Regions from separate parts of the Streptomyces agglomeratus genome, predicted to be linked through region 2. Evidence: riboswitches for the same ligand, from Rfam matches in the RefSeq annotation. Region 2 holds a riboswitch; each other region holds the start of a gene.

The links. A riboswitch is a leader RNA that binds a small molecule or an ion and turns the genes downstream of it on or off. The one in region 2 is predicted to bind cyclic di-AMP.
Positions count from the first base shown of each region.
Region 1: another riboswitch for cyclic di-AMP. It lies ahead of AS594_RS18590 (M23 family metallopeptidase); the one in region 2 lies ahead of AS594_RS30840 (LysM peptidoglycan-binding domain-containing protein).
Region 3: another riboswitch for cyclic di-AMP. It lies ahead of AS594_RS20640 (LysM peptidoglycan-binding domain-containing protein); the one in region 2 lies ahead of AS594_RS30840 (LysM peptidoglycan-binding domain-containing protein).
Region 4: another riboswitch for cyclic di-AMP. It lies ahead of AS594_RS14115 (C40 family peptidase); the one in region 2 lies ahead of AS594_RS30840 (LysM peptidoglycan-binding domain-containing protein).

Region 1 is NZ_MEHJ01000001.1:4,264,620-4,271,566, reverse strand. Features, by position in the region: gene trmB (tRNA (guanosine(46)-N7)-methyltransferase TrmB) at 1-174, shown strand, start outside; gene AS594_RS18595 (PrsW family intramembrane metalloprotease) at 362-1,810, shown strand; gene AS594_RS18590 (M23 family metallopeptidase) at 1,932-3,029, opposite strand; cyclic di-AMP (ydaO/yuaA leader) riboswitch at 3,041-3,186, opposite strand; partial or broken gene AS594_RS18585 (PP2C family protein-serine/threonine phosphatase) at 3,562-4,853, opposite strand; tRNA gene AS594_RS18580 (tRNA-Met) at 5,029-5,102, opposite strand; gene AS594_RS18575 (DUF5988 family protein) at 5,157-5,357, opposite strand; tRNA gene AS594_RS18570 (tRNA-Lys) at 5,518-5,590, opposite strand; gene AS594_RS18565 (DEAD/DEAH box helicase) at 5,780-6,947, opposite strand, start outside.
Region 2 is NZ_MEHJ01000001.1:7,044,287-7,051,233, forward strand. Features, by position in the region: gene AS594_RS30825 (cytochrome P450) at 1-356, shown strand, start outside; gene AS594_RS30830 (Type-2Aa cytolytic delta-endotoxin) at 384-980, opposite strand; gene AS594_RS30835 (SpoIIE family protein phosphatase) at 1,078-3,828, opposite strand; gene AS594_RS30840 (LysM peptidoglycan-binding domain-containing protein) at 3,997-4,767, opposite strand; cyclic di-AMP (ydaO/yuaA leader) riboswitch at 4,770-4,936, opposite strand; gene AS594_RS30845 (SDR family NAD(P)-dependent oxidoreductase) at 5,468-6,265, shown strand; gene AS594_RS30850 (SDR family oxidoreductase) at 6,284-6,947, opposite strand, start outside.
Region 3 is NZ_MEHJ01000001.1:4,734,597-4,741,543, reverse strand. Features, by position in the region: gene AS594_RS20665 (NAD(P)/FAD-dependent oxidoreductase) at 1-230, opposite strand, end outside; gene AS594_RS20660 (Ppx/GppA phosphatase family protein) at 578-1,525, opposite strand; gene AS594_RS20655 (DUF501 domain-containing protein) at 1,522-2,079, opposite strand; gene AS594_RS20650 (FtsB family cell division protein) at 2,132-2,611, opposite strand; gene eno (phosphopyruvate hydratase) at 2,725-4,011, opposite strand; gene AS594_RS20640 (LysM peptidoglycan-binding domain-containing protein) at 4,265-4,969, opposite strand; cyclic di-AMP (ydaO/yuaA leader) riboswitch at 4,973-5,145, opposite strand; gene AS594_RS20635 (LysM peptidoglycan-binding domain-containing protein) at 5,423-6,394, opposite strand; gene AS594_RS20630 (cytochrome P450 family protein) at 6,507-6,947, opposite strand, start outside.
Region 4 is NZ_MEHJ01000001.1:3,320,170-3,327,116, forward strand. Features, by position in the region: gene pcrA (DNA helicase PcrA) at 1-1,582, opposite strand, end outside; cyclic di-AMP (ydaO/yuaA leader) riboswitch at 1,899-2,060, shown strand; gene AS594_RS14115 (C40 family peptidase) at 2,059-3,312, shown strand; gene AS594_RS14120 (hypothetical protein) at 3,402-3,755, opposite strand; gene AS594_RS14125 (C40 family peptidase) at 4,109-5,218, shown strand; gene AS594_RS44670 (hypothetical protein) at 5,382-5,531, shown strand; partial or broken gene AS594_RS47925 (alpha/beta hydrolase) at 5,556-5,675, opposite strand; gene AS594_RS14130 (NADAR family protein) at 5,734-6,333, shown strand; gene AS594_RS14135 (LuxR C-terminal-related transcriptional regulator) at 6,410-6,947, opposite strand, start outside.

The sequences.
Region 1 (6,947 bases), 2.8 Mb from region 2:
GAGCCGTACGCCGAGCAGATGCTGGAAGTGCTCACCGCGCACCCCGACTTCGAGAACACCGTCCCGGACGGTGGCTACGTGTCCCGGCCCGCCTTCCGGCCGCTCACGCGATTCGAGGGTCAGGGCCTGGACAAGGGGCACGTCGTGCAGGACCTGCTCTTCCGCCGCCGGTAGGCGGTCAGGCCCACGAGCCGGTAGGCGGTCGGGTCCGTAAGCCGGTAGGCGGTCACCGGCCCCGGTGGGCGGTCAGGCCCGTAAGCAGCTCGACGGCCTGTTCGCCGGAGCCGCGCGGGTCTGTCCGCCGCCGGCCGCGCGCACAGGCCCCATCGCCAGTGTCAGTGGCCCTCGTTAGGGTCGACGGGTGTACCAGACGCCTCCGCACACCCGGCAGCACCCGGCGGTCCCGGACTGTGAGCACCAGCCGCAGTTCACCGCCGTACCGCCGCCTGCGCGCTGGCGCTACAAGCCGCGCCGGACCTGGTGGCGCACTAGGGCGGCGCGCGCGGGCGCGGTGGTCACCGTGCTGGCGCTCTGCGCCCTGGTGATCCTGGCGATCGTCCGCGACCAGACCGGCACGCACGGCTTCCTGGTCGGGCTGGGGCTCGCCGTGCTTCCGGTGCCGCTCCTCGTCGCCGCGTTCCGCTGGCTGGACCGGGTGGAGCCCGAACCCTGGCGGAACCTCGTCTTCGCCTTCGCCTGGGGCGCGTTCGCCGCCGCCCTCGTCGCGATCATCGCGAACAGTTTCGCCACCCGCTGGATAGCCACGGCCACCGCCGATCCGGCGGCGGCCGAATCCCTCGGCGCGACGGTGATAGCCCCGGTCGTCGAGGAGAGCGCGAAGGCGGCGGCGATACTGCTGATCTTCCTCTTCCGGAGACGGGACTTCACCGGACTCGTCGACGGGGTGGTGGTCGCCGGGTTCACCGCGACCGGCTTCGCCTTCACCGAGAACATCCTCTACCTCGGCAACGCCTTCGGCGAGGACCAGGACGCGGGCGCCTCCGGCCTCGCCTCGGTGACCGCGGCGACCTTCTTCGTACGCATCGTGATGTCCCCGTTCGCGCACCCCCTGTTCACCGTGCTGACGGGCATGGGCTTCGGCCTCGCCGCGGTCGCGCCGCCCCGCCGGAGGCGGTGGCGGCGCATCGCGCTGCCGCTGCTCGGCCTGGCGCTCGCGATGGCCATGCACGCCCTGTGGAACGGCTCGGCGGTTTTCGGGGGGTACGGCTTCTACCTGGTATACGCGGTCTTCATGGTCCCGGCCTTCGCGCTGGTGACCTGGCTGGCGGTCTGGACGCGCCAGCGTGAGCTGCGCACGATAGCCACCGAGCTGCCCGCCTACGCCGCCGCCGGCTGGCTGCTGGCCACGGAGCCGCTCGCCCTCTCCTCGATGCGGGCCCGTGCGCTGGCGCGCGGCGCGGCGGCCCGTACGTACGGAGGAGCCGCCGGAGGCCGCCCCGGCAGCAGGGCCGCGGGCCGGGCCGCCGCCCGGGCCGTCGCCGAGTACGAGACCTTCGCCACGTCCCTGGCCTTCCTGCGCCACCGCGCCGGTCGCGGCGCACTCGGCCCTGACTTCCCGGCCCGCGAGCAGGAGCTCCTGCACCACCTGTGGCAGCGCAGGGAGGTGGCCGGTCCGGCGCTGGAGTACGCGGCGCGGGCGGCGGGCCGGGTGCGCACTCCACCGCCATGGCCGCCACAGTGGCACCACCCGCCTCCGCAGCCCTCCTGGCAGCCGTACGGGTACGGATACGGGTACGGCCCGCCCCCTCACCAGGAGTACGCCGCGTACAACCCGTACCGGCAGCAGTAGCAGGAGAGCCATGAGCGGTGGCACGCGAAACGGCAGCCCCGGCACCGTGGCCGGGACTGCCGTGTCGTGAATCAGATGTCGGAGCGCGGAGACCTGGACCGGGGACCGGACCGGACTGCCCTCAGACCGAGAGGCCCTTGCCGCGCAGCCACGCGGCCGGGTCGACGCCCGCGCCGTCCGGCGTGTGCACTTCCATGTGCAGGTGCGCCCCGGTGACGTTGCCGGTGGCGCCCACGCGGCCGATGACGTCGCCCGTACCGACCTCGCCGGACGTGACGGTCATCGAGGAGAGGTGGCAGTACCAGATCTCCGTACCGTCCGAGAGCTCCAGGACGATGCGGTAGCCGTACGAACCCGACCAGCCCGCGGACTTGATCGTGCCGCCGTGCACGGCCTTGAGCGGCGTGCCCGTCGGAGCGGCGAAGTCGAGGCCGGTGTGCTGGCCGGAGGACCACATGGCGCCGGCCTGCCCGTACGTGGAGGTGAGCGTGTACGACGAGAGGGGCATCGAGTAGCTGGCGGCCAGCTTGGCGAGGCGCTCCTCCTCCGCCTTGCGCTCGGCCTCTTCCTCCGCCTGGCGCTTCTTCTCCTCGGCCTCGCGCTTCTCCTCGGCCGCCTTGGCCTCCGCCGCGGTCTGCTGCTGCTTCGCCTCGGCGGCGGCCTTCTCGGCGGCCTCCTTCTCGGCGGCCAGCTGCACCTCGGCGTCGGCGGCGGCCTGCTGCTGCTCGGCCTGCTGGAGGATGCGGGCGCGCAGGGCCTCGCCCGCGTCGGTGGTGCCCTGCCGCGCGTCGGCGGTGGTGACGCCGGCGGTGGTGAGCGGGGCGGCGGCGACGACCGCCTCACCCGTACCGGAGCCCGAATCCGAGGCGGATTCGGCGTCGTCGGACATCAAAGTGCCGACACCGGGTAGTGACTTGGCGTCGGGAAGCGAGTCCGCTATCGCGTCCGGAAGGGAGATCGAGATGGCCGGCTTGTCCTGGGCGGTGGCTATGCCTCCCGCGCCGACCGCGGCGATGACGCCGACGCCGAGAACGGTGGAGCTGCGACCGAGACCGCCGCGCTGCTTGGCGACTCGGTGACGACCGCGTACGGGCCGGACGGATTCCTCAGTCGGATTCCATTCTTCCCAGGCACCTTCCCCGCCGACGTACGTCTCGCTGTCGTGGGGCACCCCTTGAGGGGGCAGGGTGGCATGGGGCGCGGTCCTGTTTGACGCCACGGAGGCGTGCTCCTTTCCTTCCTTCTCGCCTACCGGGTTAGCTGACGGGTTCGGAGCAGGAAGGTCTCCTACGGGCCTCTTCGCGGACGAAGCGGCCCGATTCACCCCAAGGAACGTGGTTCCCCGGTTCCCTTGCGGAATTCGGCGCGTGCGCACGGTGCCGTCTCTTGCGACGACTGGGATGACCGCGCTGCGTTATCGAACGTTAATAGACACCGGCTCCGGTTTCCAAGCTGTTCCAACTGATCGTTAAGGGCCTTGGCCTGAACCAATCAGGACACAAACGGGCACAGCCGTACGAGTTGACCGCCCCTCAGGAAACATCCGTCTCATGACGGTTCGTCAATTGTTATGCGCAGGGGCATCTCGCGATCACCCACGGTCATGAGGCAGGTCGGACGGCTGACTTCGGCCCCATGGAGCCCCGCCTGCGCCGAACTCACCGCCGTACTGACCTGACTCGACGCTTCCGTCCCCGACGGCCAACACCTGCTCGCCCTCACCCTCGCCCTCGACGAGCGCGCGGTCGCCTTCACGGCTCCGCACGGCCGGAGCCCGCACTGGTCCGGCCGGCCACAAGACCTGCCCGCCTGACCAGGCTTACGGTCCTGCGGCGGTCCTGCTGCCCGTGTGCGGGCCGCCCGACCGCCAGCAGGGCCATGTCGTCCGTGGCGGCCCCCGACGTGTGCAGCCGTACGTCGGCCACCAGCGCCTCCAGCAGCTCGTCCGGGCAGGGGAAGATCCGGCCGCGCAGCCGCACGGCCGGATCGTAGAAGACACCGGAGGCGTTCCTGGCCTCGGACAGGCCGTCCGTGTAGAGCAGCAGCGTAGCGTGGCGCCCGGCGGGAACGCGTACTCCTGCGCCCGGTCCGGCCAGGCGCCCAGCTCGCCCATCCCCAGCGGCAGCGCGGCGTCGGCCGGCACGATCCGGGCCAGGTCGCCGTCGACGTACAGCAGCAGCGGTTCCGGATGGCCCCGGTTGACCAGCCGCACGACGCCCTCGCCGCGCGGGATCTCGGCCAGTACGGCCGTCGTGAAGCCCTCGAAGGCGTCCAGGCCGTCCCGCCGCGCGCCCTCCCGCGTGAGTGCCCGCTCCAGCCGCTGCGCGACCGCTTCCAGCGTGCGCTCCTGCTCGGCCGCCTCCCGGAACGCCCCGACGACGACGGCCACCGCCTCCACCGCGCCGAGCCCCTTCCCCCGTACGTCGCCGACCACCAGCCGCACCCCGGACGGCGTGTCCTGTACGGCGAAGAGGTCGCCGCCGATGAAGGCGTCCGCCTGAGCGGCCTCGTACCGCGCGGCGACGTGCAGTCTGGCGATCCGGTCGGCGGGTACGGGGAGAACGGCGCGCTGGGCCGCCTCGGCGATGGTGCGGGCGGAGGCGAGCCGACGGCCGCTGCGGCGTACGACGCGGTTGATGACGAGCGCGAGGAGCGCCACCGTGACCATCGTGATCAGCTCGGTCACGGACTCCACGTGCGTCGAGGTGCCGTTGTAGAGATGCAGCCCCACGACGGCGGCGGTTGCGACACCACCGGTCACCAGCGTGTTCAGGGGCGAGAAGAGCGGCGCGGCGATCAGCGGTGCGGCGGCGAAGAGCGGCGAGGCGGTGAAGTTCGGCGGCGTGGTGACGTCGAAGACGCACCCGCCGAAGATCAGCAGGGCGGGCAGCGCCCGGACGAACCGCGAGGCCGTGCCCGCGCCGCGCCCGCCGTCCGCTCCGCATCGCTTCCCCACCAGTGGTCTCCTGCCCGCCGCCACGCACCCGGCCGCGGACGGTACCGCGCCCAGCCCAGGCTGGCCGCAGCCGTGCCGCACGGCCATCGGAGACCGGCCGAATGGGGGACGGGGGCGGGGGACGGGCGGAACGGGGTGGACGGACCGCACGGACGACGGGCGGTCCGCGCGGGGGGCGGGCGGAGGGCGGCGCTTCCCCGGCCCCGCACACGACGAAGGCCCGGATCTCTTCCGAGATCCGGGCCTTCGTTTTCTTCTTCAGTAGCGGGGACAGGATTTGAACCTGCGACCTCTGGGTTATGAGCCCAGCGAGCTACCGAGCTGCTCCACCCCGCGTCGTTGAACCCAACTGTACGCCATTGGGGAGGGGCCCTCGACCACTTGTCGTGGTCACTCGGCGATCTCGGTCCGTTCCCACCACTCGTACACCGTCACACGGCCCTGGTCGGTGTCCTGATGCTTCGTCGTGACCTTGAAGTGTTCGTAACCGCCGCGGTGCGGGATCTTCAGTTCCTGCCCGGGCGGCGTGATCCGAACGATCCGCTCGGGCAGATCGTCCGGACCGCCCTCAAGAAGCGCCTTTTCAGTCATGGCCCCAGTCTTGCCACACACCGCCGCCCGCGCACGTCGGCACCGCGGCCCGCGCACTTCGGCACCGCCGCCCGCGAACACGAAAACGCCCCGACCGGAGAAGCCCGGACGGGGCGTTGACGTGCGGTTCGGCCGGGATGTCCCGGACGCCCCGCGTCGGTAGGCCGTGTGGGACTCGAACCCACAACCAACGGATTAAAAGTCCGCTGCTCTGCCAATTGAGCTAACGGCCCTCAACGGATCACCCCCGAGCATAGCCGCAGCGAGCCCGGCATCCGATCGGGTATCGGTAGCCGGGCTCGTCGGAACCGGCCGGGAGCCCGGAACAGGCCCCGTGCAGTCCTGAAATGAAAGCGGGCCCGTTCGTGGAGAACGGGCCCGCTTCTCAGGTCAGCGGATCAGGCCGCCGAGCTGATCAGTTGTCAGCTGCGCTTCCAGCGCGGCTTGTCGTCACGGCGGCCGAACGAGCCGGTCGCGGTGCCGGTGCCGGTGCTGCCGCCGCCGCGGTGGTCGTCGCGACGGCCCTGCGGGCGGTCGTGGCCACCGGTGCGGAAGCCGCCGCCGGCCGGACGGTCGTCACGACGGTCGCGGTTGAACGGACGGTCGGCGCCGCCGGAGCGGAAGCCGCCACCGGTGGCCGGACGGTCGTCACGGCGCTGGAAGCCGCCACGGTCGCCGCCACCGCGGTTGTCGTCACGACGGTCGTTGTCGCGGCGGAAGCCACCGCCACGGTTGTCGTCACGACGCTCGAACGGACGGCCACCACGGTCGCCACCGGCCGGACGGTCGTCACGACGCTGGAAACCGCCGCGCTCGCCGCCACCACGGTTGTCGTCGCGGCGGAAGCCGCCACCACGGTTGTCGTCACGACGCTCGAACGGACGGCCACCACGGTCGCCACCGGCCGGACGGTCGTCACGACGCTGGAAACCGCCGCGCTCGCCGCCACGGTCGTCACGACGGAAGCCGCCGCGCTCGCCACCACGGTCGCCGCCACGGAAGCCGCCACGGTCACCACCGCGGTCGCCGCCACGGTCGTCACGACGCTGGAAGTTGCCGCGGTCGTCGCGGCGCTCCGGCGCCTGGGCCACTACAGCGGCAGCGGCCTCGGCTGCGGCCAGCTCGGCCTCGGCGGCCTTCGCCGCCTCCGCCACGGCCTCGTCCGGGTCCTCGCCGCGCTCACGCGCCGCACGGGCGACCAGACGGTCGGCCTCCTCGCGCAGCTCGGTCGCACGGCGCTGGACGCGCTCCAGCTCACGGGTGAGCTCCTTGGCCTCGCGCTCCGCCTGCTTGGCGGCGTTGTTCGCGGAGTCGGCCTGGACCTCGGTGAGCGAACGGGCGCCGGTGATCTCGGCGACCTCCGGCTCGAACGCGCCCGCACCGCCGACGATGTGACGCGAGGCGTCGACGCCCGCGTCCTCCATCAGGCGGAAGATCTGGCGGCGCTGGTGCGGCAGCGACAGGGAGACGACGACACCGGACTTGCCGGCGCGGGCGGTACGGCCCGAGCGGTGCAGGTAGTCCTTGTGGTCACCGGCCGGGTCCACGTTGAGCACCAGGTCGATGCCGTCGACGTGGATACCGCGAGCG
Region 2 (6,947 bases):
TGATGCTGGCCTCCACCGGTTCGGACCCCGACGTGTTCGAGAACCCGAGCGGCTCTGCCCGAGCGGTCGAACCGCCGCGGACATCTGTCCTTCGGCGTGGGGCGCCACCGGTGCTCCGGCGCCGAACTGGCCAGGGCCGAGGCCGGTGTGATGCTGCGGATGACCGCGGCCCGGCTGCCGGACCTGCGGCTCGTGGACGCCGCCTCGGCCCCCGCGATGCCGGCGCTGCTCTCCTTCCGGGCGCCGCTGCGCGTACTGGCGGAGCGGGGCCCGGCGGAACGGCACTGGCCTCACCCCGCGCGGGTGAGGCCGCTGACCTCACCCCTATGCGGGGTGAGGCACAGCGCCATTGGTGAACTCCGTCGGCTTCGGCGCCCCGGGGATCAGCCCGCGGACGGCGGCACCTGCCGCACGGTGATCGCGTTGAGGCGGATCGTGTACCGCGCGGTGTCCCCGGTGGTCAGGGACCGGACCTCCCGCGCGCCCAGCTCGACCGTCACGTTGGCGCAGAAGGCGACGGCGTAGAGGCTGTCCCCGGTCTCCTCGTCCTGGAGGGCGAACAGCAGGTTGTAGTAGTAGCTCGTACGGTCGGCCTCCTCGCGGTAGAAGGAGAGGTGGGTGCCCTCCTGTCCGCCCAGTCCCACGAACGCTCCGGTGAGCGCCCCCTCGACCTTGTCCCAGAAGGCCGGGTTGGCCGACGGGAGCGGAAGTGCCTGGCGTACGGCCTCCTTGAGCGAGAGGACCATGACACTGACGGGAGCGGTCTCCTGAAGACCCCAGCCACGGATGATCTTCACGGTCGAGCAGTCGGGGATGCCGCTCGCCGCCCGGCTGATCTCACCGAAGTCGAAGCCGACGGTCGCCGGGGCGATCGCGTGCTGGAACCCGGCCTCGATGTTCCGCGCCCGGCCCGTGAAAGACGACCCCACTTCGAAGACCGTCTTGAACGTCGTCTTCTCGGTGGCGATCTGGTCGGCCATTGCTGCTCCTAGCGTTACGGAAGTGATCGCGCCCGGCGGCAAGTATGCCCTTCGTGCTCAAGCCCGCCGCAGGGGGCACGGTCCGGCCGGCCGGCCGTCACAACGGGTCGCCGGGCAACCAGGACAGATCGTCCGGATCCAGCTCCGGAACGGGCTGCTGACCGTCGGTCAGGGGCTGCTCCACCCACATGACCTTGCCGGTGGGCGTGTATCTCGTTCCCCACCGTCCGGCGAACTGGGAGACCAGGAACAGCCCCCGTCCGCCCTCGTCCGTCGTGGCCGCCCGCCGCAGGTGCGGGGCGGTGCTGCTGCCGTCGGACACCTCGCAGATCAGGCCGCGCTCGTACATCAGTCGCACGTGGATGGGCTCCGAGCCGTAGCGGATCGCGTTGGTGATCAGCTCGCTGAGCATCAGCTCCGTGGTGAACCCGATCTCTTCGAGACCCCACGACTCCAGCTGGCGGACGCACGCCGCACGGACCGGAGCGACGGCCGCCGGGTCGGAGGGGACGTCCCATTCGGCGACCCGCTCGCGGTCCAGCAGATGCGTGCGGGCCACCAGCAGCGCGATGTCGTCCCTGCGGTGCGGGGGGAGCATCGCACTGAAGACGGCCTGGCAGGTCTCCTCGGGGCTCGGGTCCGACGCGCCCGCGAGAGTGCTGCTCAGGAGGCGCAGACCGGTCTCGATGTCACGGTCGCGGTGCTCGATGAGGCCGTCGGTGTAGAGGACCAGACGGCTGCCTTCGGCCAGCCTCACTTCGGCGGTCTCGAAGGGCAGGCCATGGAGACCCAGGGGAGGAAAGACGGGAATCTCCGGAAACTCCACCGTGCCGTCGGGGTGCACCAGCGTGGGGGCGAAGTGCCCCGCCGTGGCCATGGTGCAGACCCCGGAGACCGGATCGTAGATGGCGTACAGGCACGTGGCACCCGTGATGCCGTCCCCGCCGTCGTCCCCCTCCTCCTCGTCGATACGGGAGACCTGCTCGTCCAGGTGCCCCAGGAGCTCGTCGGGCGCCAGATCGAGAGCGGAGAAATTGTGCACCGCGGTGCGCAGCCGGCCCATCGTGGCCGCCGCGTGCAGGCCGTGCCCCACGACATCGCCGACGACCAGCGCGACCCGGGCGCCCGGCAGCGGGATGACGTCGAACCAGTCGCCGCCCACCCCGGCCTGCGCCGGCAGATAGCGGTACGCGACATCCAGGGCCTCCTGCTCGGGCAGCACCCGGGGCAGCAGACTGCGCTGGAGCGTCACGGCCATGGTGTGCTCACGCGTGAAACGCCGCGCGTTGTCGATGGCGACCGCGGCGCGCGCGGCGAGTTCCTCGGCGAAGGCCAGGTCCTCCTGCCCGAACGGCTCGCTGGTCTCCGAACGCCAGAAGTTGGCCATCCCGAGGACGACGCCGCGCGCCTGCAACGGCACCGAGACCAGCGAGCGGATGCCGTACGCGAGCGCCCGGTCGGCCCCCACCCGGTCCTGGGACCGCCAGCCGTGGGCGACCGTCAGATCGGCCTCCAGTACCGCGTGGCCGCCGGCCAGGGCCGCCGCCATCGGTGTGGTGGGGACGACGAACCTGATCAGATCGCCCACCGGCTGGAAGGGGCGGTCCTCGTGGCCGCCGCTGACGGCGGCCCGGCGCATCTCGGTGTGCGCGCCTGTCGCCTCCTCGCCGCGCAGTACGGGGTCCAGCAGCTCCACCGTGGCGAAGTCCGCGAAGGCGGGGACCGCCACCTCCGACAGCTCCTCGGCGGTCCGGCTCACGTCCAGCGTGGTGCCGATCCGCACCCCGGCCTCGTACAGCAGCTTCAGGCGCTCCCGGGCCACTTCGGCCGCGCCGGACAGCGCCCGCAGCTCGGTGGTGTCGCGCAGGGTCGCGGCGGTGCCGGGGGGGCCGCCGTAGGGGGCGGTGGGCCGGGTGTTGACGGCCAGCAGCCGGTCCCCGGCCAGGTGAACCTCGTCGGTCACGGTGCGGCCCGAGGCCAGCAGCTCGGCGATGGGGGCGTCGAGGCCCAGGTCGGTGACGTGCCGCCCCTCGGCGCCCGGAGGCAGCTCCAGCAGCCGGCGTGCCTCGTCGTTGAGCAGGGTGAGGCGGCCGTCGTCCGCGACAATGAGCACCCCTTCGCGGACGGCGTGCAGAACGGCGTCGTGGTGCTCGTACATACGGGTCATCTCGGTGGGCCCGAGCCCGTGTGTCTGCCGCCGCAGCCTCCTGCTCACGAGTACGGAGCTGCCGACGGCCAGGATGAGCGCGCCGGTGGCGGAGGCGAGCAGCATCGGCAGATGGCGGTCCACCGCGTCCCCGACGTTCTCGACCGTGACTCCGGCCGCGACCAGACCGACGACGGAGCCGTCGGCGGTGGTCACGGGGACGACGGCGCGGGCCGCGTCGTTCGGGGCGCCCTTGAAGATCTCCGTGAAGGACGCTCCGGCCGAGGCGCGCTCGACGTCCTCGGCGCGCTCGCCGATCAGCGAGGGATCGGTGTCGGCGTACCGGGTGCCGTCCGGTGCCATCACGGCCATGAAGTCCACGCCCGCCGCCCGCTGGGCTGAATCCGTGTGGGATTGCAGCGCGGCGGTCGGATCGGGGGACCGCAGGGCCTCGGCGGTGCCGGGGGCGTCAGCGAAGGCCTCCGCGGTGGCGAGCGACCGGTTACGGGCGTCCCGCTCGCTGTCGCTGCGCGTCTGGAACGCGAGCGCGACCACGGCGGCGGTGATTAGCAGCACCGCGACCACGATCTGGAGGAAGAGCACCTGACCTGCGGCGCTGCGCACCTCCAGCCGGGCCCGCACTCCCCGCCGGGACGAGCGCGGTGCCCCGTCCGCCTTGGATCGTCCGAGACGTCCGCTCATGCCCTATTTCTAGCATTGCGTGCCTGTCTGTGGGTGCCGTGCGCGATGTCGGCCGGGGAGTCGGAGCTCCCCCCCGGGGCCGGCATGCGACAGGCCCGCCCGCTCCGACGGCACCCCGGAGGCTGCCGCGCCGGAGCGGGCGGGCCATGACTGCCGCAAGCGGTCCCTCTAGTACGGGCCGTTCACGTTGTCGATCGAGCCGTACCGGTCCGCGGCGTAGTTGCACGCGGCGGTGATGTTGGCGACGGGGTCGTAGCTGTCCATCGACGTACCGGGCACGTGGTAGGCCGCGAACGTGGGCGCGATGACCTGGAGCAGGCCCTTGGACGGCGTACCGGCCACGGCGTTGGAGTCCCAGTTGTTGATGGCCCGCGGGTTGCCCGAGGACTCCCGCATGACGTTGCGGTGGATGCCCTCGTACGTGCCCGGGATGCCGTGCTTGGCCATGACGGCCAGCGACTCCTTGATCCAGCCGTCGAGGTCGTTCGTGTACGTCGTCGTCTTCGCGACGGCGGCGCGGGCCTCAGAACGGTCGGCCCGCTCGGCCGCCGGGGCGGCCTTCGCGGGCGCCTTCGCCGGCGTGGCGGCCTTCGCCTTGGCGCCGATCGTCAGCTTCAGACCGGGGTGAATCAGCGACGGCTCGTCACCGATGACCTGGCGGTTGTCCTGGTACAGCTTCTTCCAGCCGCTCAGCGAGTGCGCGTCCGCGATCTTGGAAAGCGAGTCGCCCGAGACCACGGTGTAGGTCTTGGGAGCGGCCTTCTTGGCGGCGGCCGGGGCGGCGGCCACGGTCTTCTCCGCGGCGGCGGGCTGCGCCGCGCCTGCGGTGTTCGCACCGATCAGGGGCAGAACGAGTGCGGCGCCACCGGTACCCGCGGCGATGAGGCCACGGGTCAGCGATCTGGCCTTGGTGCGACGGTGCTTACCCTTTGAGGGCATGACGAATTCCTCTCCGTCGCCTGCGAGGTGAGCTGTCGGGTTCGGGCTGGAGATGCCCGGTCGCACGTTCGGTGCGACTTCACCCCAAGCCGGTCCGGAAACGTTCCGGACCGGCGGCTTACCTGGTTCCCCCGCTCCTGCCGTACGTGAGTGTGAGTGGTTGTGGATTCCGGACGGCGGCAGGATTCGGCGGTCCACCCGGATTGACGGTGACCGTAAGCGAGACAGGCCGGGAAGAACAAGCCCGGGAATCTCCGGATCAATCGCGCGGCGCATCAGGAAGGGGGAACTTCTGTCACTGTCCGTGGGCGGCGAAGGCAACTTTCTTTCGGAGGGCGGGATCTGACGCCCGAAAGAACTTTTACTTTCTGTCGCGGAAGTGACCCGTATCACGGGTTAAGGTCCGCGACGGCCTTTCCGGCAAACCGCCCACATGGGTCGTTCGTGGTCGGAAGTGCCCATCTTGGCGGTGCGCCCCGTTCGGGCGTCCGTCCTCCGGGTGCGGCAAGTGCGTTTTATTCAGGCCGACTTGGGCTCATTGGTCGCTAATCGTCAGAGCGGCGAGGGGGATTGGGATGCATCGCCGGGGGAGGGCGGCTGGTGGTCCGCCGGGCGCCGGGGCGTCGGTTCGGCCGTCCGAGGCGTGCGGCGAAAAGGTGAATATTGGTACGAATCGCCCCATGGGGGTACCTGCCGACTCATGAACGAGCCCAAGCCTCTGGCCCTCGTCGCCGGTGCCTCCAGCGGAATCGGATTCGAGCTGGCCAAGCAATTCGCGGAACACGGCTTTGACCTTGTACTGACCGCCGAAAATTCCGGACTCGCCGTCGCGGCGGACGAAATGCGGGCTCATGGAGCCTACGTACTGACCGTGAAAACCGACCTGGCCACTGAGGAAGGAACCGAAATGCTGCTCGGCGCCATTACGGCGACCGGACGCCCCCTGGCCGCCGCCGCGCTCAACGCCGGCGTCGGCCGGGGCGGCGCCTTCCTTGACACCGATGTCGCGGACGAGGTGCGCGTCATCGACCTGAACGTCACGTCCACCGTGCGGCTGGCGAAGGGCCTGCTGCCCGGCATGGTCGCGCGCGGCGAGGGCCGGCTCCTGTTCACGTCGTCCATCGCCGCGGCGGTCCCGGGCTCCTTCCAGGCCGTCTACAACGCCTCCAAGTCGTTCGTCCAGTCGTTCGCGCAGGCATTGCGGAACGAACTCAAGGGCACCGGAGTGACGGTCACGGCGGTGATGCCGGGCGCTACGGAGACGCCCTTCTTCCGCCGCGCCGGCATGGACGACACACGGGTCGGGCGGCAGAAGAAGGACGACCCCGAGGAGGTGGCGCGGCAGGGGTTCGAGGCGCTGATGACCGGCCGGAAGAAAATCGTCGCGGGTTCCGTCAAGACCAAGGCGCAAGGGCTCGCGAACAGGATCCTCCCCGACAGCGTCAAGGCGGCCGCGCACCGGAAGATGGCGGAACCCGGCTCCGGCGAATCGAAGTGAGCGGCGCCGGGGCGCCCTTTACGGCAGTGGCGTACCGCCCGTGGCGTTGACGATCTCAGCCGTGATGTAACTCGCCTGCGGTGAAGCCAGGAACACATAGGCCGGAGCCATTTCGGCAGGCTGTGCGGGCCGCCCCAGCGGCGCCTGCTTTCCGAACTCGGTGGTGTCGGGCATGGTCGCCGGAATCAGCGGCGTCCATACCGGGCCGGGAGCGACCGCGTTGACCCGGACCCCGCGGGAGGCGACCATCTGGGCCAGCCCCTGGGTAAAGGCGACAATGGCCGACTTCGTCATGGCGTAATCGAGGAGATGCGGGCTGGGCTTGTACGCCTGAACGGAGGACGAGTTGATGATGGAGCCTCCCTCGGGAATGTGCGGGAGTGCCATCTTCGACAGCCAGAACATGCCGTAGAGATTGGTCTTCATGACCCGGTCGAATTGCTCCGTCGTAATGGATCCGATGCCGTCGGGCTGCGACATCTGATACGCCGCGTTGTTCACCAGAATGTTGATGCGGCCGAATTCCGAGACAGCCCGCTCGACGAGTGCCCGGCACTGCTCCTCCTCCCGGATGTCACAGCTCACCGCGACAGCCCTGCGCCCGGCCTCCTCGACGAGCCGTGAGGTCTCCGCGGCCTCCTTCTCCTCCTCCGGCAGGTGCGTGAGGAGCACGTCGGCCCCC
Region 3 (6,947 bases), 2.3 Mb from region 2:
ACCTCGGCCTTGGGCAGAACGCGTCGCAGGGGTACGACGACGTGCCTCGGCGAGATGCTGCCGGCGGCAGCTTCGGGGAGGAAGGGCTGGTACGTCATGTACGAGCGCGGGTCGACGACCGTGACGGTCGCTTCCGCATAACGCATCTTCTTGAGAATGCGTCGTGCTGCGTACAGGCCTACGTACCCACCGCCTACTACGAGGATCCTGGGACGCTCCGTGGTGCTCATGCCATCGAGTATCCACCCCTTGAGGAGGGGTGGCTCGTGAGCCCCTTCACAAGCTCTCTGGACACCTCTGCTACACTCCGCCGCCCACGTGATCCAGGTCATGGCGCACCGGGGGAACCACGGTGTACGACCGGACGTTGAAAACCCCCGGTGAGCTGCGCGCACAGGGGGTTTCAGGGGGTGGACCACCGGCCCGGCGGGGGCCCCGTTCACACCGGCGCAACCCGCGGGAAGCGGTCCGGGATACGAGTGGCACCGCCTAGTTGAGCCTCGGAAGGGCTTCTGGACCCACATTCGTAGGCCGAGAGGCCCCAATTCCTTGTGAAGAACTTCACGAAGTTCCTTCGTCAGGCGATGGACCAAGCGATTCCGTCGAGGATGTCGTGCTCGCTGACCACGACTTCGCGGGCTCCCGTGCGCTCCATGATCTCCAGCAGCACGAGCGCTCCGGCCCCGATCACATCGACCCGGCCGGGGTGCATGACGGGGATCGCGGCCCGCTCGTCGTGGGTCGCGGCGAGCAGGTCGCCGGTGATCTCCCGGACGCGCTCGTACGGGACGCGGGAGTGGTGGATGGCCGCCGAGTCGTACGCCTGGAGGCCGAGCGCGATCGCGCCCACGGTCGTCACCGATCCCGCCAGCCCCACGAGGGTGTGCGCCTCGCGCAGCGGCACCGTCTCCTCGGCGAGGTCGAGCGCGGCGCGGATGTCGTCCCGTATGGCGGCGATCCGGCCGGGGTCGGGCGGGTCGCTGACGACGCCGTCGCGCACGAGGTGGCGCTCGGTCATCCGTACGCAGCCGATGTCGACGGAGCGGGCGGCCCGAACGTGGTCGTCACCGACGACGAACTCGGTGGAGCCGCCACCGATGTCCACGACGAGGTAGGGCCCGGCCAGGTCGTCGCGGCCGGTCAGCTCCTTGGTGGCGCCGGTGAAGGAGAACTCGGCCTCCTGGTCACCGGTGATGACCTCGGGCTCCACGCCCAGGATGTCGAGGACGCCCCGTACGAACTCGTCACGGTTGGCGGCGTCGCGGGAGGCGGACGTGGCGACGAACCTGATCCGCTCGGCGCCGTGCGCCTTGATGGCCCCGGCGTACTCGCGGCAGGCCGCGAACGTGCGCTCCAGCGCCTCGGGGGCCAGGCGGCCGGTGCGGTCGACGTCCTGGCCGAGGCGGACGATCTGCATGCGTCGGTCCATCTCGGCGAGCTCACCGGTCGCGGGGTCCGCGTCGGCGACGAGCAGGCGGATGGAGTTCGTACCGCAGTCGATGGCGGCGACGCGGGTGCGGGTCACTTGGCGTCCTCCTGGGCTGCCCCGTCCGTCGTGTTCGGCACGCACGGTGTCACGCACGGGCCCTTCGCCCACCACTCCGGCAGCAGCGCCAGCGCCTCGTCGCCGAACGGGTTCACGCCGGGGCCGGCCGCCAGCGCGTGGCCGACCAGGACGTGCAGGCACTTCACCCGGTCCGGCATGCCGCCCGCGCTCGGGAAGCCCTGGAGCACCTCGATCGCGTCGCGGCGCCGGATGTAGTCCTCGTGGGCGGCGCGGTAGGCGGCGGCCAGCTCCGGGTCCTCGGAGAGGCGGTCCTGCATCTCCTTCATCAGGCCCGAGCCCTCCAGCGTGCCGATCGCGCCGGACGCGCGCGGGCAGGTGAGGTAGTACAGCGTCGGGAACGGCGTGCCGTCCTCCAGCCGCGGGGCCGTCTCGACCACGTCCGGCTGACCGCAGGGGCAGCGGTGCGCGATGGCGCGCAGCCCGCGCGGCGGGCGGCCCAGCTGCTGCTTGAAGGCGTCGATGTCCGCCTCGGTGGGCTCGGTGCGCGGGGTGGTCGGGGGTGCGGCGTCCATGCGTGCGTTCGTGCCTTCGTGTTCGGTGGCGAGTGGTGAGTGGTGAGGGTGCTTACTGGTTGCCCGTGCGGTCGGCCTTGTCGACGCCGTCCCAGAGGTTCGTGTACCAGGGGCGGTCGGCGGCCCCCTGGTCTTCGCGGCGCCTGTCGCGGGCGCCCGGGTCGTAGACGGTGTAGCCCGTCTCGCCCGGCCGTACGAGGTGGAGGTGCTCACGGGCCAGGCGCTCGATGTACGCGTCGTCCTTGAGCCGGGCCTTCTCGTCGCGCAGCTCCTCGACGCGCCGGCCCGCCTCGCGCATCTTCCGCTGCTGGTCGGCGATCTCGCCGCGCTGCGACACGTACTGCCGCATCGGGTAGGCGAGCGCCACGACCAGGGAGCACACGACGAGGACGAGCAGCGCGGCCCGGCCGGTGAGCCGGGAGCGGTGCGCCTGACGGCGGGTCTGCGAGCGGTAGACACGGGCGGCGGTCTGCTCGCCGAGCAGCCGAAGCCTGGTCGCAGTGGAGAACCGGTCCCGGTCCTTCCCGGCCATGTCTCCGCCTCCCCTTATACGCGCGTACGTCCCCGCACACGGTACGGGACCGGGTGCGGGGACGTACGGAGGCTGGGGTCTTCAACCCTTGCCGCGACGGTTCCTTGCTGCGTCTATCCCTTGAAGCGGGGGAAGGCGCTGCGGCCCGCGTACACGGCCGCGTCGTCGAGGATCTCCTCGATGCGCAGCAGCTGGTTGTACTTGGCGACGCGCTCGGAGCGGGCCGGGGCGCCGGTCTTGATCTGGCCGCAGTTGGTGGCGACGGCGAGGTCGGCGATGGTGACGTCCTCGGTCTCACCGGAGCGGTGCGACATCATGCACTTGAAGCCGTTGCGCTGCGCCAGCTCGACGGCGTCCAGGGTCTCGGTCAGCGAACCGATCTGGTTGACCTTCACGAGCAGCGAGTTGGCGGCGCCTTCCTCGATGCCGCGGGCCAGGCGCTCCGGGTTGGTGACGAAGAGGTCGTCGCCGACGATCTGGACCTTGGTGCCCAGCTTGTCGGTGAGGACCTTCCAGCCGGCCCAGTCGTCCTCGAAGAGCGGGTCCTCGATGGAGACGAGCGGGTACGCCGCGACGAGCTCCTCGTAGTACTCCGTCATCTCGGCGGCCGAGCGGGACTTGCCCTCGAACTCGTACGAGCCGTCCTTGTAGAACTCGGACGCGGCGACGTCGAGCGCGAGCGCGATCTGCTCACCGGGGACGTAACCGGCCTGCTTGATGGCCTCGAGGATGAGGTCGAGCGCGGCGCGGTTGGAGTCCAGGTTCGGGGCGAAGCCGCCCTCGTCGCCGAGGCCGGTGGACAGGCCCTTGGACTTCAGGACGGACTTGAGGGTGTGGTAGACCTCCGTGCCCCAGCGCAGGGCCTCGGAGAACGACTCGGCGCCGATCGGCGCGATCATGAACTCCTGGATGTCGACGTTGGAGTCCGCGTGCGACCCACCGTTGAGGATGTTCATCATCGGAACGGGCAGCAGGTGCGCGTTCGGGCCGCCGAGGTAGCGGAACAGCGGCAGGTCGGACGCCTCGGAGGCGGCGTGCGCGACGGCGAGGGAGACGCCGAGGATGGCGTTGGCGCCGAGGGACGCCTTGTTCTCGGTGGCGTCCAGGTCGAACATGGCCTGGTCGATCAGGCGCTGCTCGGTGGCGTCGTAGCCGACGAGCTCCGGGCCGATCTGCTCGATGACGGCGAGGACGGCCTTCTCGACACCCTTGCCCTGGTAACGGTTCGGGTCACCGTCGCGAAGCTCAATGGCCTCGAACGCTCCGGTGGAGGCACCGGACGGAACAGCAGCACGACCGGTGCTGCCGTCGTCGAGGCCGACCTCGACCTCGACCGTGGGGTTGCCTCGGGAGTCCAGGATTTCCCGGGCTACGACGACGTCGATGGACGGCACGAGCATCTCCTTCTGGGATGTGACGCTAGGGGTGCAGGGTCACTTTCGCCTTGCGGCAAGAGCCTAACCGGCCCGGGGGCGTCGGCGGCCCTTCGCCCGCCCCCTGGGACGAGAAGAGGCCCGAATACCCGCATTGGGGACGTAACTCTTGGACGCCTTGGCGGGGCGACGCGACCTACTGGGCAGTAATGGCGAAACCCCGGCCCGGCGCGTACGGGGGGAACGCGCCGGGCCGGGGTGCTCAGGGGGTGATGGCGGGTCAGCTCAGGTGGAGCTGCTGGCCCACGTAGATGACATCGGCGTCGTCGACGATGTCCTTGTTCAGCTCGAACAGCTTCTCCCAGCCGCCCTTGACCTTCTTCGCCTCGGCGATCTTGCCGAGGGTGTCGCCGGACTTCACCTTGTACTCGCCGTCGCCCTTCTCGAAGGACTTCGGCGCGGCGGGCTTCGCGGCCTCGGCCTTGGGCGCGGAGCGGACCTCACTGCGCGAGGCGGGCTGCTCCGCGGCGCGCGGGGCGGCCTGCTGCTGCGGCTGCTCCTGCTTCTGGCTCTGCGAGGAACCGGAGGTGTCGACGCCCGGGTCGACACCGTCGTTGGTCAGGCCACCGGCGCCTGCGCACGCCCAGGCACCCGGGCCCTGCATGTCGAGAAGCTTCTCGGCGGTGGCGATCTGCTGCGCCTTCGACGCCTTGTCGGCGGTCGGGGCGTACTGCGTGCCGCCGGCGGCGGCCCAGCTGGAAGCGGAGAACTGCAGACCGCCGTAGTAGCCGTTGCCCGTGTTGATGGACCAGTTGCCGCCCGACTCGCACTGGGCGACAGCGTCCCAGGTCTCGACGGAGGCGGCGGAGGCCGACGTCGCGCCCATCAGCGGGACGGCGACAGCGGCACCGGCGACGCCGGCGAGCGCTGCGAAACGAGCGGCCTTGGACGGGCGACGGTGCTTGGCGTTGCTGGAAAACAGCATGCGACATCTCCTCACCGACGCCTACGAGGTGAGCTGTCGGGTTCGGGCCAATGAGTGCCCGGCCGCGCGACTCGCGTCGCGCGCCTTAACCCCAAGCCGGTTTCCGTACGTCTTCCGACGTCCGGCCCCCGGCGCCTACCTGGGTCCCCCGCTCCTGCCTACGGCGCTTTACGCGTCAGTTCCCCCCGGCCGCCGGCAGGATTCGGCGTGACGGTCGACGGGGCCCGCGGTGGCGAGCGGTCCGACCGTAATCACATGAGCCCTTGATGTTCAAAAAGGCTCATCAGGGATATATCGCCCCTGTGCGCCCCTTCCCGCCCCTCATCGGCGCAGGTCAGGAGCGGCGCGGCCGGATTGCCGGGGTCAGGGGGGCGAGTTGAGGCAAAGAGACCCTTGTCTCACTTGCTTCTATGCGGACAAAGTGGCCTTAACCGCCCCCAACTACCCCCGAAATCACCCCAGATCGAGGCTCTGGCCAGGGAGGATGAGGTCGGGGTCGGAGCCGACCGTCTTCTCGTTCGCGGCGTAGAGCGCCGTCCAGCCGCCGCTCAGGTCGTGCGCGTCGGCGATGGCCGAGAGACTGTCGCCGTCGCGGACGGTGTAGCTGCCGTCCTTGGCGCCGACGGCGGCCTTGGTGTCGGCAGGATCACGTGTCGATCCGTCACCTCGCGAGGCGTGGCGGCCCGATTCGCGCTCGATGCCCGATACGCCGGGTACGGCGTCGAAGCTTTCTGGCGCCTCTTCGCCGCGGTGCTTGCCCTTGGGCGCGCCCTCCTGGGTGGCGGGCGGCGCGGGGGACTTGGAGGCCCCGCCCGGCTCCTCGGAGGTACCGGGAGCGCCGGACCCCTTGGACGCCTCGGACGCGGGAGGCGTGGCGGGCTCGGCGGTCTTCGCGGACCCCGACCCCTTCTTGCCCGCGCCGGCGGACGCGTCGGCCTTCGGCGCCGCCGGCTCCGGGCTCTGAGAACCCTCGGGAGCGGCGTCCGACGTGTCGGCCTTGGGCTCGGCGTCCGTACCGGCGCTCGCGCCGTCTGCGGACGCGGCGTCGTCACCCTCCGTCAGGCCGGAGATGAGCGCGCAACTGGGCCACGCCTGGGGGCCCTGCTCCGCGAGCACCTTCTCGGCGACCTGGATCTGCTGGGAGCGGCTGGCGAGGTCGGCGCGCGGCGCGTAGGCCGTACCGCCGAACTTCTGCCAGGTCTCCGGGGAGAACTGGAGTCCGCCGTAGTAGCCGTTGCCGAGGTCGGCGCTCCACATGCCGCCGCTCTCACAATCGGCGACCCGGTCCCAGGTCGTGGCTTCGGCAGCGGACGCGCCGCTCGCGCCGAGCAGCGGGATGGCGATGGCCGATCCGGCGACTCCTGCCGCGACGACGAGAGCCGGAGCCTGACGGGGGCGGCGGTGTCTACCGTTCCCGGAGCGCATGCGGTTGCCTTTCGAGTGACGGCTGAGGTTGACGGTGAACGTAGCGGTACTCGAACGTTTGTCACAAGTCGATGCAGCGCAGATCACGTGAAGGTCTCGAAATGACACAGCGTCACTTTCGCTCCGTACCGAATGTGACGGGTAGGGTGCGCAGTCCGCGCATGATCAGGCCGCCCCGCCACCGCAGATCGTCAGGGTCCGCCGCGAGTCGCAGGTCGGGAAGACGCCGCAGCAGCGTCGCGATCGCCGCCTGCCCTTCGAGCCGGGCCAGCGGGGCGCCGAGGCAGTAGTGGATGCCGTGCCCGTAGCCGAGGTGCTGGTTGTCGCGGCGCGAGAGGTCGAGCGTGTCGGGCTCGCTGAAGCGCTCGGGGTCCCGGTCGGCGGCGGCCAGTACGACGAGCACCGGATCGCCGGCGGCGATGTCCCGGCCGCCGAGGGTCAGCGGCTCGGTGGCGTACCGCCAGGTCGCGAGCTCCACCGGCCCGTCGTAGCGCAGCAGTTCCTCGACGCCGGTGGCGAGCAGCTCCGTATCGCCTTCGGCCAGAGCGCGCTG
Region 4 (6,947 bases), 3.7 Mb from region 2:
CGTTCGCCGAGCGGGCCGCCATGCCGTACGCCTCGTCCACGCGCCGCAGCGCCTGCGGGAAGCTGATCTTCTCGCGCAGCGACAGCGCGTCGATCATCGCCTCGGCCCGGTCGCCGATGCCCCGCTTCGGTACGTTCAGGATGCGGCGCAGCGGAACGGTGTCCTCGGGGTTGGCCAGGACGCGCAGGTAGGCGAGGACGTCCCGGACCTCCTTGCGCTCGTAGAACCGGACGCCGCCGACGACCTTGTAGGGCAGCCCGACGCGGATGAAGATCTCTTCGAAGACACGGGACTGGGCGTTCGTACGGTAGAAGACGGCGACGTCGCCGGCCTTCGCGTCGCCCGCGTCGGTCAGCCGGTCGATCTCCTCGGCGACGAACTGCGCCTCGTCGTGCTCGGTGTCCGCGACGTACCCGGTGATCAGGGAGCCGGCGCCGGCCTCGGTCCACAGGTTCTTCGGGCGGCGGTTCTCGTTGCGCTCGATGACGGCGTTGGCGGCGGTGAGGATGGTCTGCGTGGAGCGGTAGTTCTGCTCCAGCAGGATCGTCTTCGCGTCCGGGTAGTCCTCCTCGAACTGGAGGATGTTGCGGATCGTCGCGCCGCGGAAGGCGTAGATCGACTGGTCGGCGTCGCCCACCACGCACAGCTCGCCGGGCGACCGGCCCTCGCCCGAGGGGCCCACCAGTTCGCGTACGAGCGTGTACTGAGCGTGGTTGGTGTCCTGGTACTCGTCGACCATGACGTGCCGGAAGCGCATCCGGTAGTGCTCGGCGACGTCCGGGAACGCCTGGAGCAGGTGCACCGTGGTCATGATGATGTCGTCGAAGTCCAGGGCGTTGGCCTCACGCAGCCGTGCCTGGTACATCGCGTACGCCTGCGCCAGCGTCTTCTCGAAGCCGTCGGCGGCCTGACCCGCGAAGGTCTCCTCGTCTATCAGCTCGTTCTTCAGGTTCGAGACCTTGGCGCTGAACGCCTTCGGCGGGAAGCGCTTCGGGTCGAGGTCCAGATCGCGGCAGACGAGTGCCATCAGGCGCTTCGAGTCGGCGGCGTCGTAGATCGAGAACGAGGACGTGAAGCCGAGCTTCTTCGACTCCCGGCGCAGGATGCGCACGCAGGCGCTGTGGAAGGTGGAGACCCACATGTGGCCCGCGCGCGGGCCGACGAGCTGCTCCACGCGCTCCTTCATCTCGCCGGCGGCCTTGTTGGTGAAGGTGATCGCGAGGATCTGGCCGGGGTGCACACCCCGCTTGGCCAGCAGGTACGCGATCCGGTGGGTCAGGACGCGGGTCTTGCCGGAGCCGGCGCCGGCCACGATGAGCAGCGGCGATCCGGCGTGCACGACGGCGGCGCGCTGCTCTTCGTTCAGCCCGTCGAGCAGCGCGGCGGCGTCCACGACGGGGCGCGGCGCGCCGTCCCTGTAGTGCGCGTCCCTGGGCGCCGGGGGCGCGTCGAAGGCACCCCCGAAGAGGTCGTGCGGGACCTCCTCCGGGGCGTGCTCCTCGGGGGGCGGCGGGGCTGTGTCCTTTGCGTACTCCGTGTGCTGGAGATCGGCCAGGAAGCTGTCGTCAAAGAGGCTGCTCATCGTCTACCAAGCTTAGGCGGGACCACCGACAGCCCGCCCCGGATTCCCACCAGCGGCAGCCCGCGACCGGGGGCCGGACCGGAGGAAGCCCGGCGCCGCCACGCCCGTTCGCCCGCGGCCGCCGGGTGTGACCTTGCGCACGCGCCCCCGGCGGTCGTCACTGGGTGGCGCGCACGGAGCACGCAACGGGACCAACTCGGCCATGTAACGGAAATGTATCGGGCATATCGAACATCGGGCTTCCCAGCAGTCATAAACCTTGGCTAGCGTGCCGGATCGGACAGCTCGTACCCCCACCGGCGAACAGCGCCGGAGCGTGCCGTCCACGCCTAATCCGGCCTGCCCAGAGGCAGTTCGGAGCCGGGGACCCACGCGCACGACCTGGGGTGAATCAGTCCGCAGTCCCGCGGACCGTAGGGCACCTTCCGTTCCGCCCGAACCCGACAGCTAACCCGGTAGGCGGTCCACGGAAGGAGATGCCGGCCTTGGCGTCGCATCGCAAGCCGCGTACCCGGGTGACCCGAGTACGCACGACCGCACCCGCACTGGGTATCACCACGGCCGCAATCGCCTCGGTCGGTCTGCTCGCCCAGTCAGCGGGGGCGGCACCCGCCGCGCCGACGGCTCCCCAGCCGACCGTCGAAGAGGTGCAGAAGAAGGTCGACGCCCTCTACCGGCAGGCCGGCACGGCCACACAGCAGTACAACCTGGCCAAAGAGGCCACGGACCAGCAGCGCAAATCCGTCGACGGCCTGCTCGACGCCGTGGCCGATCGCACCGGGAAGCTGAACGAGGCGCGGCGCAAGCTCGGCAACTACGCGGCGGCGCAGTACCGCTCGGGGGCGGTCACCCCGACCGCCGCGCTGCTCCTCGCGGACAGCCCGCAGGCGTACTTCGACCAGAACCGGCTGATGGACCGGATGACGGAACGCCAGCGGATGGACGTCACCGACTTCGAGAAGCAGCAGACGGAGGCGGCGAAGAAGCGCGCCGAGGCGACGCGGAGCCTGGAGAGCCTCACGGAGTCGCAGGCCACGCTCAAGTCCTCGAAGCAGGACGTGCAGCGCAAGCTCGCGGAGGCCCGCGATCTGCTGTCGCGGCTGAGCGCGCGAGAGAAGGCGCGGCTCGCGGAGCTGGAGAAGAAGCGCGAGGCGGAGGCGCGGCGCAAGGCCGAGGCGAAGGCGAAGGCGGAAGCCGAGGCCGAGGCCAGGGCGGAGGCGGAGGCGGAGCGCCGGCGGGAGCAGGCACAGGCGGACGAGAGCGGAACGGAGGCGGGTACGGGTACGGGCAGCGGCGCGGACACCGGCACGACTCCCGGAACCGGCACGGGCACGGGCACCGGAACTGGCACCGGCACCGGAACGGGCACCGATGCCTACGCCGCCAAGGCCGAGAAGGTCCTCGCCTTCGCCCGCGCCCAGATCGGCAAGCCGTACGTCTGGGGCGCGGCGGGCCCCAGCTCGTTCGACTGCTCCGGGCTGACCCAGGGCGCCTGGAAGGCGGCCGGTGTCGATCTTCCGCGTACCACCTGGGACCAGGTGAACGTCGGCACCCGCGTCGCGACCGACAACCTCAAGCCGGGTGACCTCGTCTTCTTCTACGACGACATCAGCCACGTCGGCATCTACATCGGCGGCGGCAAGATGATTCACGCTCCGAAGCCCGGCGCGTACGTCCGCGAGGAGTCGATCTACTACATGCCGATCTACGGCAGCGTCCGCCCCGCGTAGGGAATCCGGGGAAGCACCGGCACCGGTCGCGGCGTGATCCGAACACCGGAATCACGCCGCGACCGGTGGTACGCGGCGGTGCGCAGCCCTCAGGTCCAGAGAACCGCGATGAAGATGTTGGCGACGGTCAGTCCCCCGACCGCCCCGAAGACCGCCTTCTCGACCTTCTCGTCGTCGCGCTTGACGTACACCAGCCCGAGGATCACGAGCAGGACGGCGAGCTTGATGCCGATCTTGAGGTTGTTCACCGCCTGGTCGTCGGCCTGATTGAGTCCCACCAGCACCACGCCCGTGACGAGCATGGTCAGCGCGCCGTGCAGCATCGCCGGGACGAAGCGGGCGGTGCCGGAGCCCATCGCCTTCATCTGCGTCAGGAAGCCGCCGAGCAGCGAGGCGATGCCGATGATGTGCAGGCCGACGAAGACATTGATGAGTACGTCCATGAACCGGAGCCTAGCTCTGGCCATAGCAGGCCCCGACGCCAGGTTCGGGTGGCATCGCAGTTTTGGTCACGGCAGAGCGGAATGCTTGCTTCCGGCGCGATTCCGCTTTTCAACCACGCTCATACGCAGGCCGATTTCGAGCACTGTCGGTCAACCCTCCGCTCCCCCGTGACCCCCAGGTTTAGCGTCCTTCCCCAGGTGACCGACTCCCCACCGCCGTTCCTCCCCGGAGCGGCAGTCGGCCACCACCGCCGAGAATCCGGCGGCGGTCCCGCTCCCCTGTGCGGGCCGCCGTCGGGTGCGAGCGGCTCGACGTACAGCGACGTACAGGACGGAAGGACGTGGACGCCCTCGTGGCCACGCACCGAAAGCCCAAGCAGCGCACGCTCACCGGCAGCACCGCACGCACCGCCCTCACGTTCGCGCTGGCCGGGGCGGCGAGCACCACGGCGTTCGACGGCGTCGGGCACGCGGAACCCGCCCTCACCCCCGCTCAGGTGAAGGCGAAGGTCGATCAGCTCTACCACGACGCCGAGGTCGCCACCGAGAAGTACAACGGTGTGAAGGAGAAGGCGGACAGGTCCGGCGAAGCACTGGACGAGCTGCGCGACGAGGCCGCCCGCAGGACCGAGCGCCTCAACACCACGCGCGACGCGCTCGGTTCCCTCGCCACCGCGCAGTACCGCACCGGCGCCGTCGACCCGGCCGTGCAGCTCGCGCTGACGTCCGACCCGGACGAGTACCTGGAACGTGCGGCGATCGCCGACCGTGCGGGCGACCGGCAGGCCGCGGCCGTCACCGGGGTCCGGCAGCAGCTGGGCGAGATCGCACAGCTGAAGGCGGAGGCGGACGACCGGCTGGCCGAACTCACCGCGCAGCAGAAGGACTTACGGAGACACAGATCGAAGATCCAGGACAAGATCGGCGCCGCCGAGAACCTGCTGTCCCGGCTCACGGCCGAGCAGCGGGCGCAGTACGCACGGCAGGACGGCCACGGCGCATCGCCCGCCGCCGCTTCCCGTGCCGACCGGACCGACCGTACCGACCGGACCGACGGAATCTCCGGGAGCGACCGGACTGGCGGACGCACCGGTCCGGCGCAGACGGCGCCCAACTCGCGCGCCGGGCAGGCGGTCTCCTTCGCGTACGGAGCGATCGGCAAACCGTACGTCTGGGGCGCCACGGGGCCGTCCGCCTTCGACTGCTCGGGCCTGACGCAGGCGGCCTGGAGGGCGGCGGGCGTCTCGCTGCCCCGTACGACGTACACGCAGATCAACGCCGGCCGGCGCGTCTCACGCTCGGAGCTGGCCCCCGGAGACCTGGTCTTCTTCTACTCCGGCATCAGCCACGTGGGCCTCTACATCGGCGACGGCCGGATGATCCACGCGCCGCGTCCCGGCGCCCCGGTCCGTGTGGCGCCGATCGACGAGATGCCGTTCACGGGAGCGACGAGGCCGGCCTAGGGCTCCGCCGGTGGCCGTGCGTCCGGATGCGGGTGCGGCATGGAGGTCTCGGACCCTGGAGACGGGGTAGGCGACGTATGCAGAGCACGCGGGTGAGCACGCGCGTCATGTCACGTCGTGCCGCATGCGCGCCACACGCCACAACCGTGAACGGAGGGCCACCATGCCGGGCATCATCAACCGGATCAAGCAGTACGCGAGCAGCCCCCAGGGGCGCCGGACGATCGCACAGGCACGCCGGGCGGCGTCCGACCCCCGCAAGCGCAGCCAGGCCAAGCAGCTGCTGGGGCGGCTGCGGGGCCGGCGGCACTGAGCGCGGGCGGTGGGGCGAGTGCCGCCTCACCGCCCAGTCACCGATCCGCTCGGTGGCCCGGCCCACCGGGATGCCCGAGTAACTGTGCCCGACCAGCACCACGTCGCGCAGATCCAGTCGTTCGGTCTCGCCGACGATGTCCTGGCCGCGTCCGAGATCAATTGCCTTGAGGCGGCCGACCCCGGTGTGGGACGGTGCGCCCATGCCCAGCGATCGTCGTATCCCCCTCCCCAGGTCCGTCGGGGAGGCCATCACCGCGGAACAGACCGCCGGTGACCGGCACCGCCCGCGCTACCTCTACTTCTGGGGCCACCGGCCCACCCGCGGCGCCGCCGCCGGGCCCGGCTGCCTCAGCCAGTGGTGGCCCGTGGAATTCACCGAGGACGGGCACACGTACCGCTCCGCCGAGCACTACATGATGGCCCACAAGGCATGGCTCTTCGACGACCCGAAGTCCGCCGCCGCGATCCTCCGTGCCGAACACCCCGCCGAGGCGAAGGCCCTCGGCCGCCGGATCTCCGACTTCGACGAGCGGACCTGGCGCGAGCACCGCTACGGCATCGTCGTACGCGCCGGCATCGCCAAGTTCGGTCAGCACGAGGCCCTTCTCCAGTACCTCCTCGCCACCCGGGACCGCGTCCTCGTCGAAGCCAGTCCACTCGACCGGATCTGGGGCATCGGTCTCGCGGCCGACGACGCGCGCGCCGCGTCCCCCACCACCTGGCGCGGCCTCAACCTGCTCGGCTTCGCCCTCATGGACGCCCGCGACGCGCTGACCGACGCGGGCGCGGGTACGTCGTGACCCGTCACGCGGCGGCGCTGTGACGCGGTGGCCCCGTAACGCGGCTACCGATGCGTGGGAAGCGGCCGCGTGACGGTCAGACCAGGCGGCGCGCCGTGGCCCATCGCGTCAGCTCGTGCCGGTTCGAGAGCTGGAGCTTGCGCAGTACGGCCGACACATGCGACTCGACCGTCTTCACCGAGATGAAGAGCTGCTTCGCGATCTCCTTGTACGCGTAACCCCGTGCGATCAGCCGCAGCACCTCGCGCTCCCGCTGCGTGAGCCGGTCCAGGTCCTCGTCCATCGGCGGAGCGTCCGTCGACGCGAACGCGTCCAGCACGAAGCCCGCGAGCCGGGGCGAGAAGACGGCGTCGCCGTCCTGCACGCGGAAGACGGAGTCGACCAGATCGGTGCCCGTGATCGTCTTCGTCACGTACCCGCGCGCACCGCCCCGGATCACGCCGATCACGTCCTCCGCCGCGTCCGACACCGAGAGCGCCAGGAAACGCACCGGGTTCTCCACCGCCCCCATCAGCGGCGCGCACCGGCGCAGGACCTCCACGCCGCCCCCGCCGGGCAGGTGGACGTCGAGCAGGACGACCTCCGGGCGGGTCGCCGTGATGACCGTGACCGCC